4 regions of the Stutzerimonas marianensis genome follow, and region 3 is predicted to be linked to each of the others. Evidence: predicted binding sites of a transcription regulator. Region 3 holds the regulator's gene; each other region holds the start of a gene.
The links. Region 3 encodes FliA, which starts transcription of late flagellar genes. Its sites were predicted from a motif close to CTAAAGTTTNNNNNNNNNNNGCCGNTAA; they were not measured.
Positions count from the first base shown of each region.

Region 1: the regulator FliA is predicted to act here: its motif matches at 1,821-1,848, upstream of MST27_RS08090 (methyl-accepting chemotaxis protein).
Region 2: the regulator FliA is predicted to act here: its motif matches at 1,909-1,936, upstream of MST27_RS06740 (methyl-accepting chemotaxis protein).
Region 4: the regulator FliA is predicted to act here: its motif matches at 1,422-1,449, upstream of MST27_RS18560 (methyl-accepting chemotaxis protein).

Region 1 covers NZ_JALGRD010000004.1:66,739-69,944, reverse strand. The annotation lists gene acnA (aconitate hydratase AcnA) at 1-1,736, shown strand, start outside; gene MST27_RS08090 (methyl-accepting chemotaxis protein) at 1,968-3,206, shown strand, end outside.
Region 2 covers NZ_JALGRD010000003.1:200,471-203,676, reverse strand. The annotation lists gene MST27_RS06745 (acetyl/propionyl/methylcrotonyl-CoA carboxylase subunit alpha) at 1-90, shown strand, start outside; gene MST27_RS06740 (methyl-accepting chemotaxis protein) at 240-1,862, opposite strand; gene MST27_RS06735 (hydroxymethylglutaryl-CoA lyase) at 2,032-2,946, shown strand; gene MST27_RS06730 (CoA transferase subunit A) at 2,982-3,206, shown strand, end outside.
Region 3 covers NZ_JALGRD010000002.1:180,796-184,001, reverse strand. The annotation lists gene flhF (flagellar biosynthesis GTPase FlhF) at 1-747, shown strand, start outside; gene fleN (flagellar synthesis regulator FleN) at 839-1,666, shown strand; gene fliA (RNA polymerase sigma factor FliA) at 1,685-2,407, shown strand; gene MST27_RS03870 (chemotaxis response regulator CheY) at 2,530-2,904, shown strand; gene MST27_RS03865 (protein phosphatase CheZ) at 2,925-3,206, shown strand, end outside.
Region 4 covers NZ_JALGRD010000011.1:34,639-37,844, reverse strand. The annotation lists gene ampD (1,6-anhydro-N-acetylmuramyl-L-alanine amidase AmpD) at 1-454, shown strand, start outside; gene ampE (regulatory signaling modulator protein AmpE) at 476-1,309, shown strand; gene MST27_RS18560 (methyl-accepting chemotaxis protein) at 1,517-3,206, shown strand, end outside.

The DNA of each region.
Region 1 (3,206 bases), on a different contig from region 3:
GCGGCTTCTTCCCGGTCGACGAGGTCACCCTGGACTACCTGCGTCTGTCCGGACGCGACCCGGATCGGATCGCCCTGGTCGAGGCCTACTACAAGGCGCAGGGTCTGTGGCGCGACAGCAACTCGCCCGAGCCGATCTTCACCGACACGCTGGAGCTGGACCTCGGCGATGTCGTGCCCTCGCTCGCCGGCCCCAAGCGCCCACAGGACCGCGTCGCGCTGACCGACATCGGCCGCAACTTCGATCTGCTTCTGGAAACCAGTGGCCGGAAGAACGAAGCGGAAAAAGGTTTCCCCGTCGCCGGCGAGCCGTTCGAACTCAAGCATGGCTCAGTCGTCATCGCTGCAATCACCTCCTGCACCAACACCTCGAACCCGAACGTGCTCATGGCTGCTGGCCTGGTGGCGAAAAAGGCCGTGGAGCGTGGGCTCGCCCGCAAGCCGTGGGTCAAGACTTCCCTCTCGCCCGGCTCGAAAGTGGTCACCGACTACCTGAAAAAGGCCGGGCTAACCGATTACCTGAATGAGTTGGGCTTCTACCTGACCGGCTATGGCTGCTCGACCTGCATCGGCAACTCCGGCCCGCTACCGGACCCGGTGGGCCAGGCGATCACCGACAACGACCTGATCGTGTCGTCCGTGCTGTCAGGCAATCGCAACTTCGAAGGTCGGGTGCATCCGCTGGTCAAGGCCAACTGGCTGGCATCGCCACCGCTGGTCGTCGCCTTTGCGCTGGCCGGAACCACGCGTATCGACCTTTCCACCGAGCCACTGGGCACCGACAACGATGGCAAGCCCGTCTACCTTCGCGACATCTGGCCCAGCAGCCAGGAAGTGGACCAGGCCGTCTCGCTGGTCGACGGCGAGATGTTCCGCAAGCGCTATGCCGATGTGTTCACCGGCGAGGAAAAATGGCAGGCGATCAACGTGACGCCGGGCGACACCTACAAATGGGACGGCAACTCCAGTTACGTGCAGAATCCGCCCTACTTCAAGGACATCGGGCAGCCGCTGCAGGCGCCAAGGGACGTGGAGAATGCCCGCATCCTGGCTCTGTTCGGCGACTCCATCACCACCGACCACATCTCCCCGGCCGGCAACATCAAGGCGAGTTCGCCGGCGGGTGTCTACCTGCAGCAGCTGGGCGTCCAACCCGAGGATTTCAATTCCTATGGGTCCCGCCGTGGCAACCATGAAGTCATGATGCGCGGCACCTTTGCCAACATCCGCATCAAGAACGAGATGCTCGGCGGCGAAGAAGGCGGCGACACGCTTCACCAGCCCAGCGGTGAGCGTATGCCCATCTACGACGCAGCGATGCGCTACCAGAGCGAAGGTGTGCCGCTGGTGGTGATCGCCGGCAAGGAATACGGCACCGGCTCGAGCCGCGACTGGGCAGCCAAGGGCACCAATCTGCTGGGCGTCAAAGCGGTCATCGCCGAAAGCTTCGAACGCATCCACCGCTCCAACCTGATCGGCATGGGCGTACTGGCGCTGCAGTTCGTGGGCGACCAGACACGCCAGTCGCTCGGCCTGACTGGAACGGAGCGGCTGTCGATCCGCGGTATGAGCGCCGACATCAAGCCGCGCCAGTTGCTGACGGTCGACGTGGAGCGCTCCGACGGCTCGCAGGACAGCTTCCAGGTGCTGTGCCGCATCGACACGCTGAACGAGGTCGAGTACTTCAAGGCGGGCGGGATTCTCCACTTCGTGCTGCGGCAACTCATCGCGAGCTGAGCATCCCACCGCCGTTAGCGAGTGTTTGGCCCGTGGCAGCCCGTCTGCCACGGCCTTTTTACGACCAGCTGTCACAACAAAAGCCTTAAGTCTCGCCTGACCCAGCCGTTACGGTGCGTATCAGAACGGTCAGAGGAATGACGTCAAATAGACATCATCCCTCGATACAGCCGCCCAGACGGCTGATCGACCCTACCGGTGGCGTTGCCACTTCGACTGCCAGGCGTCCTTATGCGAAACAACCAGCCCGTCACCCAGCGCGAATACGCGTTTCCCGACCAACAGCGATTGATCTCCACCACCGACCTGACCGGCAAGATCACCTACTGCAACGACAGCTTCGTCGAGGTCAGCGGTTACGACCGCAACGATCTGATCGGCGCGCCACACAACCTGATCCGTCACCCGGACGTGCCACCCGCCGTGTTCGGCCACATGTGGGCCACGCTCAAGAGCGGCAGGCCCTGGATGGGCATCGTCAAGAACCGCCGCATCGACGGCGATCACTACTGGGTCAATGCGTACGTCACGCCCGTGCTGGATAGCCAGCGGAACGTGGTGGGCTACGAGTCGGTTCGTACCAAACCGACCCGTGAGCAGGTTCAGCGTGCCGAAGCGCTCTACGCGCGCCTCAATGCCGGCAAGAGCGGCGTACCCCAGCGTGACAAGTGGTTGCCGGTGGCGGTGAACTGGCTGCCGTTCATTGTCATCAGCCAGATTGGCTTCATGATCGGCGCCTGGTTCGATCACGCCTGGGGGTTCGCGCTGGCGGCTCTGCTCTCGGTGCCGCTCGGCCTGGCCGGCCGGCACTGGCAGATGCGCGGCATGAACCGCCTGCTGAAGCTGGCCGAGCAATCGACGAGCGATCCGTTGATCGCCCAGATGTACACCGACAGCCAAGGGGTCGAGGCTCGCCTGGAAATGGCCATGCTCAGCGAACACGCCCGGTTGAAAACGTGCCTGACGCGCCTGCAGGACAGCGCCGTCCAGCTGCAGCAACAGGCCAAGCGCGCAGACTCGCTGGCGCATAGCTGCTCGGACGGCCTGTCACGTCAACATCACGAGACCGAGCAGGTTGCCGCGGCCATCACCCAGATGGCGGCCACCACCCAGGAAGTCGCCGGCAACGTCGCGCTTGCGGCCGACGCCACCGAGCAGGCCAACCAGCTTGCCACCCAAGGGCGGCAGATCAGTTCGGACACGCGCAAGGCGATCGAACAGCTGGCCGAGGCCGTGACCGAAACCGGCAACGCCGTGTCCGCGCTGGCGCAGAACAGCAACGCGATCGGCACCGTCGTGGACGTGATCAAGAGCATCGCCGACCAGACCAACCTGCTGGCGCTGAACGCCGCGATCGAAGCCGCACGCGCCGGTGAGAGCGGCCGTGGTTTCGCGGTCGTCGCTGACGAGGTGCGTCAGTTGGCGCAGCGGACCGCCGACGCCACCGGGCAGATCCACCAGCTCATCGAG
Region 2 (3,206 bases), on a different contig from region 3:
CGCGCGGCCGAGGCCGGTGTCGTCAAGGCGGTCTATTGCAGTGAAGGCGAGATGATCAGCGAAGGCGTCACCCTGGTCGAGCTCGAGTGATGGCGCCTGTCGCCACCTGCGCATTCGTCGACCCCCGGGCGGCCTCGCGCATCGAGCGGGGACGCCCGCCAACCGGGCGCGAAAGCCACCCGGTGCCGTTGACCGGCACGCATGGACGGCATCGTCCCGACAGCCGCACCGCACACCGGTTACATCCTGAAGCGGCGCACCATTCCGTTCAGGTCCACCGCCAGACGCGACAATTCCTGCGTGGCGACGCTGGTCTGCTGCGCTCCGGCAGACGTCTGTACCGACAGGTCGCGGATGCTCACCAGGTTGCGATCGATCTCGCGGGCAACCTGCGCCTGCTCCTCCGCTGCACTGGCGATCACCAGGTTGCGCTCGTTGATACCGGCTACCGTCTCGGCGATCCGCACCAATGCCGAGCCGGCCGCCTGGGCCTTGTCGAGCGTCCCCTGGGCACGGGACGCACTTTGTTGCAGCGCCTCGACGGTCAATCCGGTGCCTTGCTGGATATCGCCGATCATCGACTCGATTTCGCGCGTCGATTCGCCCGTGCGCTTGGCCAGCGCGCGCACCTCATCAGCCACGACCGCGAACCCACGTCCGGCGTCGCCGGCGCGAGCGGCTTCGATGGCGGCGTTCAGCGCCAACAGGTTGGTCTGTTCAGCCACCGCCCGAATCACGTCCAGCACGCGGGTGATGTTATGGGTCTGGTCCGCCAGATCACCAGCGCGCGCCGACGCGCTGAGCACGTCATCCGCCAGGGCCTGAATCGAGGCGATGGCATCATCGAGCTGCCTGCGCCCCTGCTGCGCAGACTCACTCGACGCCCGCGAGGCCTCGGACGTGGACACCGCGTTGCTGGCGACCTCCTCCACCGCGCAGGTCATCTCGTTGACGGCCGTGGCCGCTTGCTCGATTTGGTCATTCTGACGGTGGAGCCCCTCGGTGCTGTCAGCCATGACCGTACTCATTTCCTCTGCCGAGCTGGTCAGCACATGGGCCGAATCGCTGATCTGTCCGATGATCTGGCGCAGATTGGCCTGCATCTCACGCAGCGAAGCCAGCAGTTCGGAGGCCTCGTCGCTGCCTACGACCTCGACCTCATGCGTCAGGTCACCCTTGGCGATCTGATCGGAAACGGCGACCGCCTGACGCATCGGCCGGACGATGCTCGCGGTAAGGATCAGCGCCAATGCGACGGTCGCCACCAGCGCAACCAGGATCACTCCGGCGATCACCAGCTGCGCCTGCTTGTACACCGCGTCGGCCTTCGCCACCGCATGGTGGGCCCCTTCTTCGTTGAAGGTTCTGAGGCTGAGCAGGGCTTCGTTGAACTGAGGGCCGAGCGAGGCGAGCCGGGCGTTGATCGGTGCCAGCTGCGCTTCGGTCGGCTGCCCGCTCATGAGCCGTTGGCGCTCTTCCAGCGTCGTCGCGTATTGCTCGAACAGCGCTCTGGCGGCGTCGAAAACACCCCTTTCTTCGGTCCCGGTGATGTGCTTCTCGTAGCGGGTCATCTGCTGGCGAATGTCTGCCATCGCCGCGGCAATCAGACCATCACTGTTGCGCTGCGTCTCGGCGTCCCTGAACGCCAGCTGGCGCAGCGACTCGCTACGCACCTGGGCAAAGCCCAGCGCCATGTCGTCCGCCGCCGCCTGGCTCGGCATCCAGTCGGAATCGATCTCGCTGCCGGCGGCACGAATGGCAGCCATCTGCATCAGGCTGAACAGTCCGAGCAGGGTGAGCAGCACCGCAACGAGCGCAAAAAACAGCAGCGTGCGATGAGAAATCTTCAGTTTGCGCAGCATGATGGCCTCGAAAAAAGAACGCACGGCGATACCGAGCTTCCTATTCTTATCTGCCAGAGCCCCTTGAACTTGAGCCAGGAGGTCGGCCTATGACTCGCCAGTCAGCAACTATCACGGCCCGATTCGATTCCCCAACCGCGCCCGTTGTCCTTCGTGAGGAGGCGCGTCCATGACCGCGACCGCACAGATGCCGCGCCGCGTCCGCCTGGTCGAGGTCGGCCCGCGCGACGGCCTGCAGAATGAAAAGCAGCCCATCGACGTCGCCGACAAGGTCCGGCTGGTCGATGACCTGACCGCAGCCGGCCTTCACTACATCGAGGTAGGCAGCTTCGTCTCGCCCAAATGGGTGCCACAGATGGCCGGCTCCGCGGAGGTTTTCGCGCAGATCAAGCAGAAGCCCGGCGTCACCTACGCGGCCCTGACGCCGAACCTCAAGGGCCTCGAAGCGGCCATCGAGGCCGGGGTCAGCGAGGTCGCCGTGTTCGGCGCTGCATCGGAAGCCTTCTCGCAGAAGAACATCAATTGCTCCATCGACGAGAGCCTCGCGCGCTTCGCCCCGCTGATGGAGGCCGCACGAGAGAACGGCATCCAGGTTCGCGGCTATGTGTCCTGCGTGCTGGGTTGCCCTTACGAAGGCGAAGTCGATCCCAAGCGCGTCGCGCACGTCGCCCACGCGCTTTTCGCCATGGGCTGCTACGAGGTCTCGCTGGGCGACACCATCGGCACCGGCACACCGGGCAAGACGCGCCAGTTGATCGAGGTGGTGAGTCGCGAGGTCCCGCGCGACAAGCTCGCCGGGCATTTTCACGACACCTACGGCCAGGCGTTGGCGAACATCTATGCCAGCCTCCTGGAAGGCCTCTGCACCTTCGACAGCTCTGTCGCCGGGCTCGGCGGCTGCCCCTATGCCAAGGGAGCCAGTGGCAACGTCGCCAGCGAGGACGTGCTCTACATGCTGCAAGGGCTCGGTATCGAGACCGGAATCGATCTGGATGCGCTGATCGGCGCCGGACAACGCATCAGCGAGGTGCTGGGCCGGCCCAACGGATCACGCGTCGCCCGGGCGCGGCTGAGCGCGCAGTGACCTCGCCGCCCATCCATGGATAACGAGAGGCTTTCATGAACAAGATCTACCCCAACGCACAGGAAGCGCTTGACGGCATCGTCGAGGACGGCATGACCCTCGCCGTCGGCGGGTTCGGCCTGTGCGGCATTCCCGAGGCGCTGATCGCGGCGCTGCGAGACACCGGCAAAAAGGACCTGACGGTGATCAGCAACAACGCCGGCGTCGACGGGTTCGGCCTCGGCCTGCTGCTCGAAACGCGCCAGGTGCGCAAGATGATT
Region 3 (3,206 bases):
GATCAGCGTCAGGCCTGGCGCATGCTGTTGGCGCACCTGGCCCAGTCGATCAAGGTGACCAAGCACGAGCCGCTGGAAGAGGGCGGTGTGATTGCCCTGGTCGGCCCGGCCGGCGCCGGCAAGACCACGACCCTGGCCAAGCTCGCCGCACGCCATGTCCTCAAGCACGGCGCGCAGAGCATCGCCCTGGCGAGCATGGACAACTACCGTATCGGCGCTCAGGAACAGCTCAAGACTCTGGGCCGTATCCTCAACGTGCCGGTGATCCAGATCGACCCGAGCCAGCCGCTGAGCAAGAGCCTGGAGCCGGTCGCGCGCAAGCGGCTGATCCTGCTCGACACCGCCGGTCTGCCGGCGGGCGATCCGATGATGCGCCTGCAGCTTCAGGCATTGGCCGATCGGGGCGTGCGTTCGAAGAACTATCTGGTGCTCGCGGCGACCAGCCAGAGCCAGGTGCTGAAGGCGGCCTGGCATCACTACCGGCCTTGCGGGCTGGCGGGCTGCATCCTGACTAAACTTGACGAGGCGGGTACTCTGGGCGACGTGCTCGGGCTGACCATCAGCCAGCATCTACCGATTGCCTACCTCGCCGACGGTCCGCGCATTCCAGAGGATCTCCAGCTGCCACGGACGCATCAACTGGTCAGCCGGGCGGTGAGTCTGCAATCCGAAGAGTCGCCCAGCGAGGAAACGATGGCTGACATGTTCTCCGGCCTGTACAACGGATCTTCGCGGAGGGCGGGATGAACAGGGCGCTGCGTGAGAGCGAAACACTAGACGCGTTCGGGCTGAACGCATCGATGGCCTGCGGGCCCCAGCAAGATATAGGCGTTTGATGATGGGTATTCATCCCGTACAGGTTATTGCAGTGACCGGCGGCAAAGGTGGCGTCGGCAAGACCAACGTATCGGTCAATCTTTCCTTGGCGCTGGCCGACCTCGGTCGGCGTGTCGTGCTGCTCGACGCCGACCTTGGCCTGGCCAACGTCGACGTGCTGCTCGGCTTGACGGCCAAGCGCACCCTGGCGGACGTGATCGCCGGTGACTGTGATCTGCGCGATGTCATGATCCAGGGGCCGGGCGGCGTGCGCATCGTGCCCGCCGCGTCCGGCACGCAAAGCATGGTGCAGCTGTCGCCGATGCAGCATTCCGGTCTGATTCAGGCCTTCAGCGAAATCGGCAACGACATCGACGTGCTGATCATCGATACGGCCGCCGGCATCGGCGACGGTGTCGTGAGCTTCGTGCGGGCGGCGCAGGAGGTCCTGCTGGTCGTCACCGACGAGCCGACGTCGATCACTGACGCCTACGCGCTGATCAAACTGCTCAACCGCGACTACGGCATCAGCCGGTTCCGGGTGCTGGCGAACATGGCGCACGCCCCGCAGGAAGGACGCAATCTATTCGCTAAGCTGACCAAGGTGACTGAACGTTTTCTTGACGTCGCCCTGCAGTACGTCGGCGCGGTTCCCTACGACGAGGCGGTTCGCAAGGCCGTTCAGAAACAGCGCGCGGTCTACGAGGCCTACCCGCGAGCCAAATGCTCGCTGGCGTTCAAGGCCATCGCGCAGAAGATCGACACCTGGCCGCTGCCGGCGAACCCGCGTGGCCACCTTGAGTTCTTTGTGGAGCGCCTGGTCAGGCCCACCGCAAACGCACACGACTGACAGCGGCTGGAATCGGTTATGTACAACACCAAAGTGGCTAAAGACTCCCAGTACCAGCTCATCGAGCAGTACGCCCCGCTGGTCAAGCGCATCGCTTATCACCTGCTGGCGCGGCTGCCGGCCAGCGTGCAGGTCGACGATCTGATGCAGGCCGGCATGATCGGCCTGCTCGAGGCGTCGAAGAAGTACGACTCCGGCAAGGGGGCGAGTTTCGAGACCTACGCGGGCATTCGCATTCGTGGCGCCATGCTCGACGAGGTCCGCAAGGGCGACTGGGCGCCGCGTTCGGTGCACCGCAATTCGAGGATGGTGAGCGAAGCGATACGCGCAATCGAGGCCAGAACCGGACGCGACGCTAAAGATCATGAGGTTGCGGCCGAACTTAAATTGAGTCTCGATGAGTACTACGGCATTCTGGGCGACACCCTGGGCAGCCGCCTGTTCAGCTTCGATGATCTGCTGACCGAAGGCGAGCACGGGGAGTTCGGTGAAGATGCCGCCAGTGCACATCCGGAACCGTCTCGTGATCTCGAGGACGAGCGTTTCCAGCAGGCCCTGGCCGATGCGATCGCCAATCTGCCCGAACGTGAAAAGCTGGTGCTGTCGCTGTATTACGACGAAGAGTTGAATTTGAAGGAAATCGGCCAGGTTCTGGGCGTCAGCGAGTCACGGGTCAGTCAGCTGCACAGCCAGTGTGCGGCGCGCCTGCGGGCCCGTCTCGGCGAATGGCGCGCTCGATAGGTCGGTTCTCAAGAAAACGCGAATAGAAACTGCTCTGGGCGAGCTTCATGAACGAAGCCCGCAACAGACCCTGAGCAGGTTCTGGGATTTCGGGATTTACGGAGGTGTACTTGGACAAGAACATGAAAATCCTCATCGTCGACGACTTTTCGACGATGAGACGGATCATCAAGAACCTCTTGCGCGATCTGGGCTTCACCAACACCGCCGAGGCGGATGATGGCACCACTGCACTGCCTATGCTCAAGAGCGGCAGTTTCGATTTCCTCGTCACTGACTGGAACATGCCCGGCATGAGCGGCATCGACCTGCTGCGCGCGGTGCGTGCGGACGACCGCCTCAAGCACCTGCCGGTGCTGATGGTGACGGCCGAGGCCAAGCGTGACCAGATCATCGAGGCCGCGCAGGCCGGTGTTAACGGGTACGTGGTCAAGCCGTTCACGGCTCAGGTACTCAAAGAGAAAATCGAGAAGATCTTCGAGCGCGTCAACGGCTGAAGTAACGCCGCGAGGGCACTATGACGCAAGCAGACCAAAGCCTGGCGGAGTTCGAAGCGACGCTCAAGGCTCACGCACCCCAATTGATCGAAAGCCTCCAGCAGGGCCGATTCGAAGAAGCGGCCCAGATGTTCAACGAGCTCAACCAGGCTCGGAACCAGGGGCTGTATCAGGAAGTCGGCAAGCTCACCCGGGAACTGCACAACGCCATCGTCAAACTGGAGATGGACACCTGTGCGACGGGGGGCGACCCGTCCCCGATCACCGATGCAACCGACCGGCTGTCTTATGTCGTGGAAATG
Region 4 (3,206 bases), on a different contig from region 3:
GATTCACAACATCAGCCTGCCGCCCGGCTGCTTTGGTACGGGCAAGGTCCAGCAGTTCTTCCAGAACCGCTTGTCAGTGGACGAGCATGACTTCTTTCGCGAAATCGCGAACCTGCAGGTGTCGGCCCACTTCCTGATCGAGCGTGATGGCGCGATCACCCAGTTCGTCTCCTGCCTGGACAGAGCCTGGCATGCCGGCGTTTCGTGCTTCGCCTCGCGCGAGGGCTGCAATGATTTTTCCATCGGCATCGAACTCGAAGGGACCGACGACCAGCCCTTCGACGATGCGCAATACGACAGCCTGATCCGCCTTGGCCGTCTGTTGCAGCAGGCCTACCCGGCCATCACCCCAGAGCGGGTCTGCGGACACAGCGACATCGCCCCCGGACGCAAGACCGATCCGGGCCCCGCCTTCGACTGGCAGCGCCTGCGTGAGGCGGCCATCGTCGTCTGAATCGAAACAAGGGACTCGACAATGATTTTTCTGGTGCTACTGCTGGTGCTGGTCATCGACAAGCTCACCGACTGGCGGCGCGAGGTGCAGCAGGATGGCCCCTGGCTGCGGCTGTTGCAGCGCGTCGAAGGTCGCCAGGGCCAGGCCAGACCCTGGACTGGCCTGTTCGTGCTGGTCCTCGCGCCAGTGCTGGTCCTTGGCGTCCTGCTCGCTCTGCTGCAGCCGCTGGCCTACGGTTGGCTTGCGCTGCCGCTGCACCTGCTGGTCGTGCTGTACAGCCTGGGCCGAGGCGATTTCAAGCGGGAACTGGGGCCGTTTCGCGATGCCTGGCACCGTGGCGACGAAGAGGCGGCCGCGCTGGTTGCCGAGCGCGACCTGAATCTCTCGGCCGAGGATCCACCAGGGCTGCTGCGCGCGGTCGAGGCGCAGCTCTTGTGGCGCAGCCACCAGGGCTTCTTCGCGGTGATCTTCTGGTACTTGCTGCTGGGGCCGATGGCGGCGCTGGCCTATCGCTTGCTGGTGCTCTGCGTGGCCCATGGTCGCAGCGAGGCCCTGCGTGAGCGGGCCGGATCATTGCTGCATGCCTTCGATTGGCTCCCGGTGCGGGTACTGCTGGCCAGTTTTGGCCTGGTCGGCAATTTCGTCGCGCTGCACCACGCCGTGCTCAAGGACTTGCTGCACTGGGACATTCCTGCCCGCCGGTTGCTTGCCGAAGCCGGCCCGGCCGCGGCGGATCTCGGCGAATCCGCTACGGGCGAAGCCGGCCTTGCGCGACTCGACAGCCTGGCGGCCATGCTGGTGCGCACGCGCCTGCTCTGGTACGCCGTCATCGCCGGCTGGACCCTGGTTGCCTGATCGTCGCGGCATGCTCAGTCGTGCCGCGGCAGCTCACCATCCGATAAGTACGCTGTATAGGCCGGAATCGACGCGCCTTCTGCCAGTTGTGGTGCTGTCAGGGTGCCACTACCTTAAGTTGCGATATCCGGGACCGATATCCCTGAGTGGTCACTGGCCTCCTGACGAGCCTTCGCGGCGCGCAAGAACAAAAATGGGAGAGCGTCCTTGAAAATCCTGTTGCATCCCGCCATTGCTTTCATGAACCGGCTCAGTTTCGGCATGAAGTTCAGCCTGATCAGCGTGCTGTTCTTCGTGCCCATGCTGCTGACCAATTTCTATCTGGTGCGCGACTCGTACCGCCAGTTCGTCGGCACCCGCACCGAACTGCAAAGCCTGTCGCTGCTCGGCACCGCCATGCAGTTGCGCCGAGACGCTCAGGACTGGAAGGACCTGGTCGAGATCGAAGGCATCATCGGCCAGACCGGCGAGGATCAGGCCCTCAAGACGCGCCTGGCGAAGGTGGAGGCTGACCTTGAGGCGCGTGTCCGGGCGCTTGAGCCGGTCAGCGAGCATCCCGAGCAGGTCGCTGAGTTCACTGCCCGCCGCGACGAGCTGGCGGCCGCCCTGCAGGCGGCGCGCAATCAGCAGTCGCTGCAGGCCAAGGCGGCGATGGCACGGGCGCTGCTCGGCCAGTCTCAGGTAATGATCAAGCTGGTCGCCAGCCAGTCCGGCATGAGCCAGGACGCCCATCGCGACGTGCGCCTGCTGACCGAACTGCTCAGCTCGGTCACCCCGGGCATCACCGCGACGCTGGGCGAGGGGCGGGCGGTGGGCGCCTACACCTTCGGCCAGGGCTACCTGAACTCGGATGCCAGCAACAAGCTCGACGACTTGCTGCTCGAGCTGGAAAAGCAGGACGTGCAGTACGGCGCGCAACTGCAGGACGTGCTCGGCAGCGCCAAGGCCGCGCAGCGGCTCGATGGGCTGGCGCGCGCCAGTCGTGAATCGCTGCAGTTGAGCAACGAGCTGTTCCAGGATCAGGTGATCATGGCCGAATCGCTCGACGGCCCCTGGGAAGACTTCTACGAGCGGGTCAGTGCGGAGATGGCCAAGACCCATGCGCTCAATGATGCCGTGCTGACGCTGCTCGACGAGGAGCTGGCCCAGCGGCTCGGTGAGAAGCAGTTGATGATGACTGTCCTGCTGGCCGCGCTGGCGCTGGTATTCCTGCTCGTCGTCTACCTCTACAGCGGATTCTACGTGTCCACCCGCGCCTCGCTGCGCAGCCTTGGCGCGACCATGGATCGTGTGGCGGCCGGCGACATGACGGCGCAATTCGCCGTGCAGAGCCGCGACGAGCTCGGCGAGCTCGGCCAGGTGTTCAATCAGACGGTGGCGCGCATTCGCGAGCTGATCGAACGTGTCGGCCAGACGGTCGGCGAGGTTGAACGCCAGGCGGCACGCGTGGAGCAGGTATCCGGGCAGAGCAACCAGACCGTGTCCGAGCAGCGTGCGCAGATCGAGCAGGTCGCCACGGCCATGAACCAGATGTCGGCGACTGCACAGGAGGTTGCGAGCAGCGCCGAGTCCGCTGTTGGCAGCGCGCAGGACGTCAATGAGGAAACCGTCACCGGCCGCGGCCTCGTGGAAGCGCAGGTGGGCGGCATCGAGCGACTGGCCGAAGCGATCGAACGCTCGGTCGGAGTGATCAACAAACTGGCCGACGACAGCACGGCGATCAGCCAGGTGCTGGACGTGATCAAGGGCGTCGCCGAGCAGACCAACCTGCTGGCGCTCAATGCGGCCATCGAAGCGGCGCGCGCTGGTGAGCAGGGGCGCGGCTTCGCCGTGGTGGCTGACGAGGTGCGCAACCTGGCCCGGCGCACCCAGCAATCGACCGAGGAAATCGAGCAGA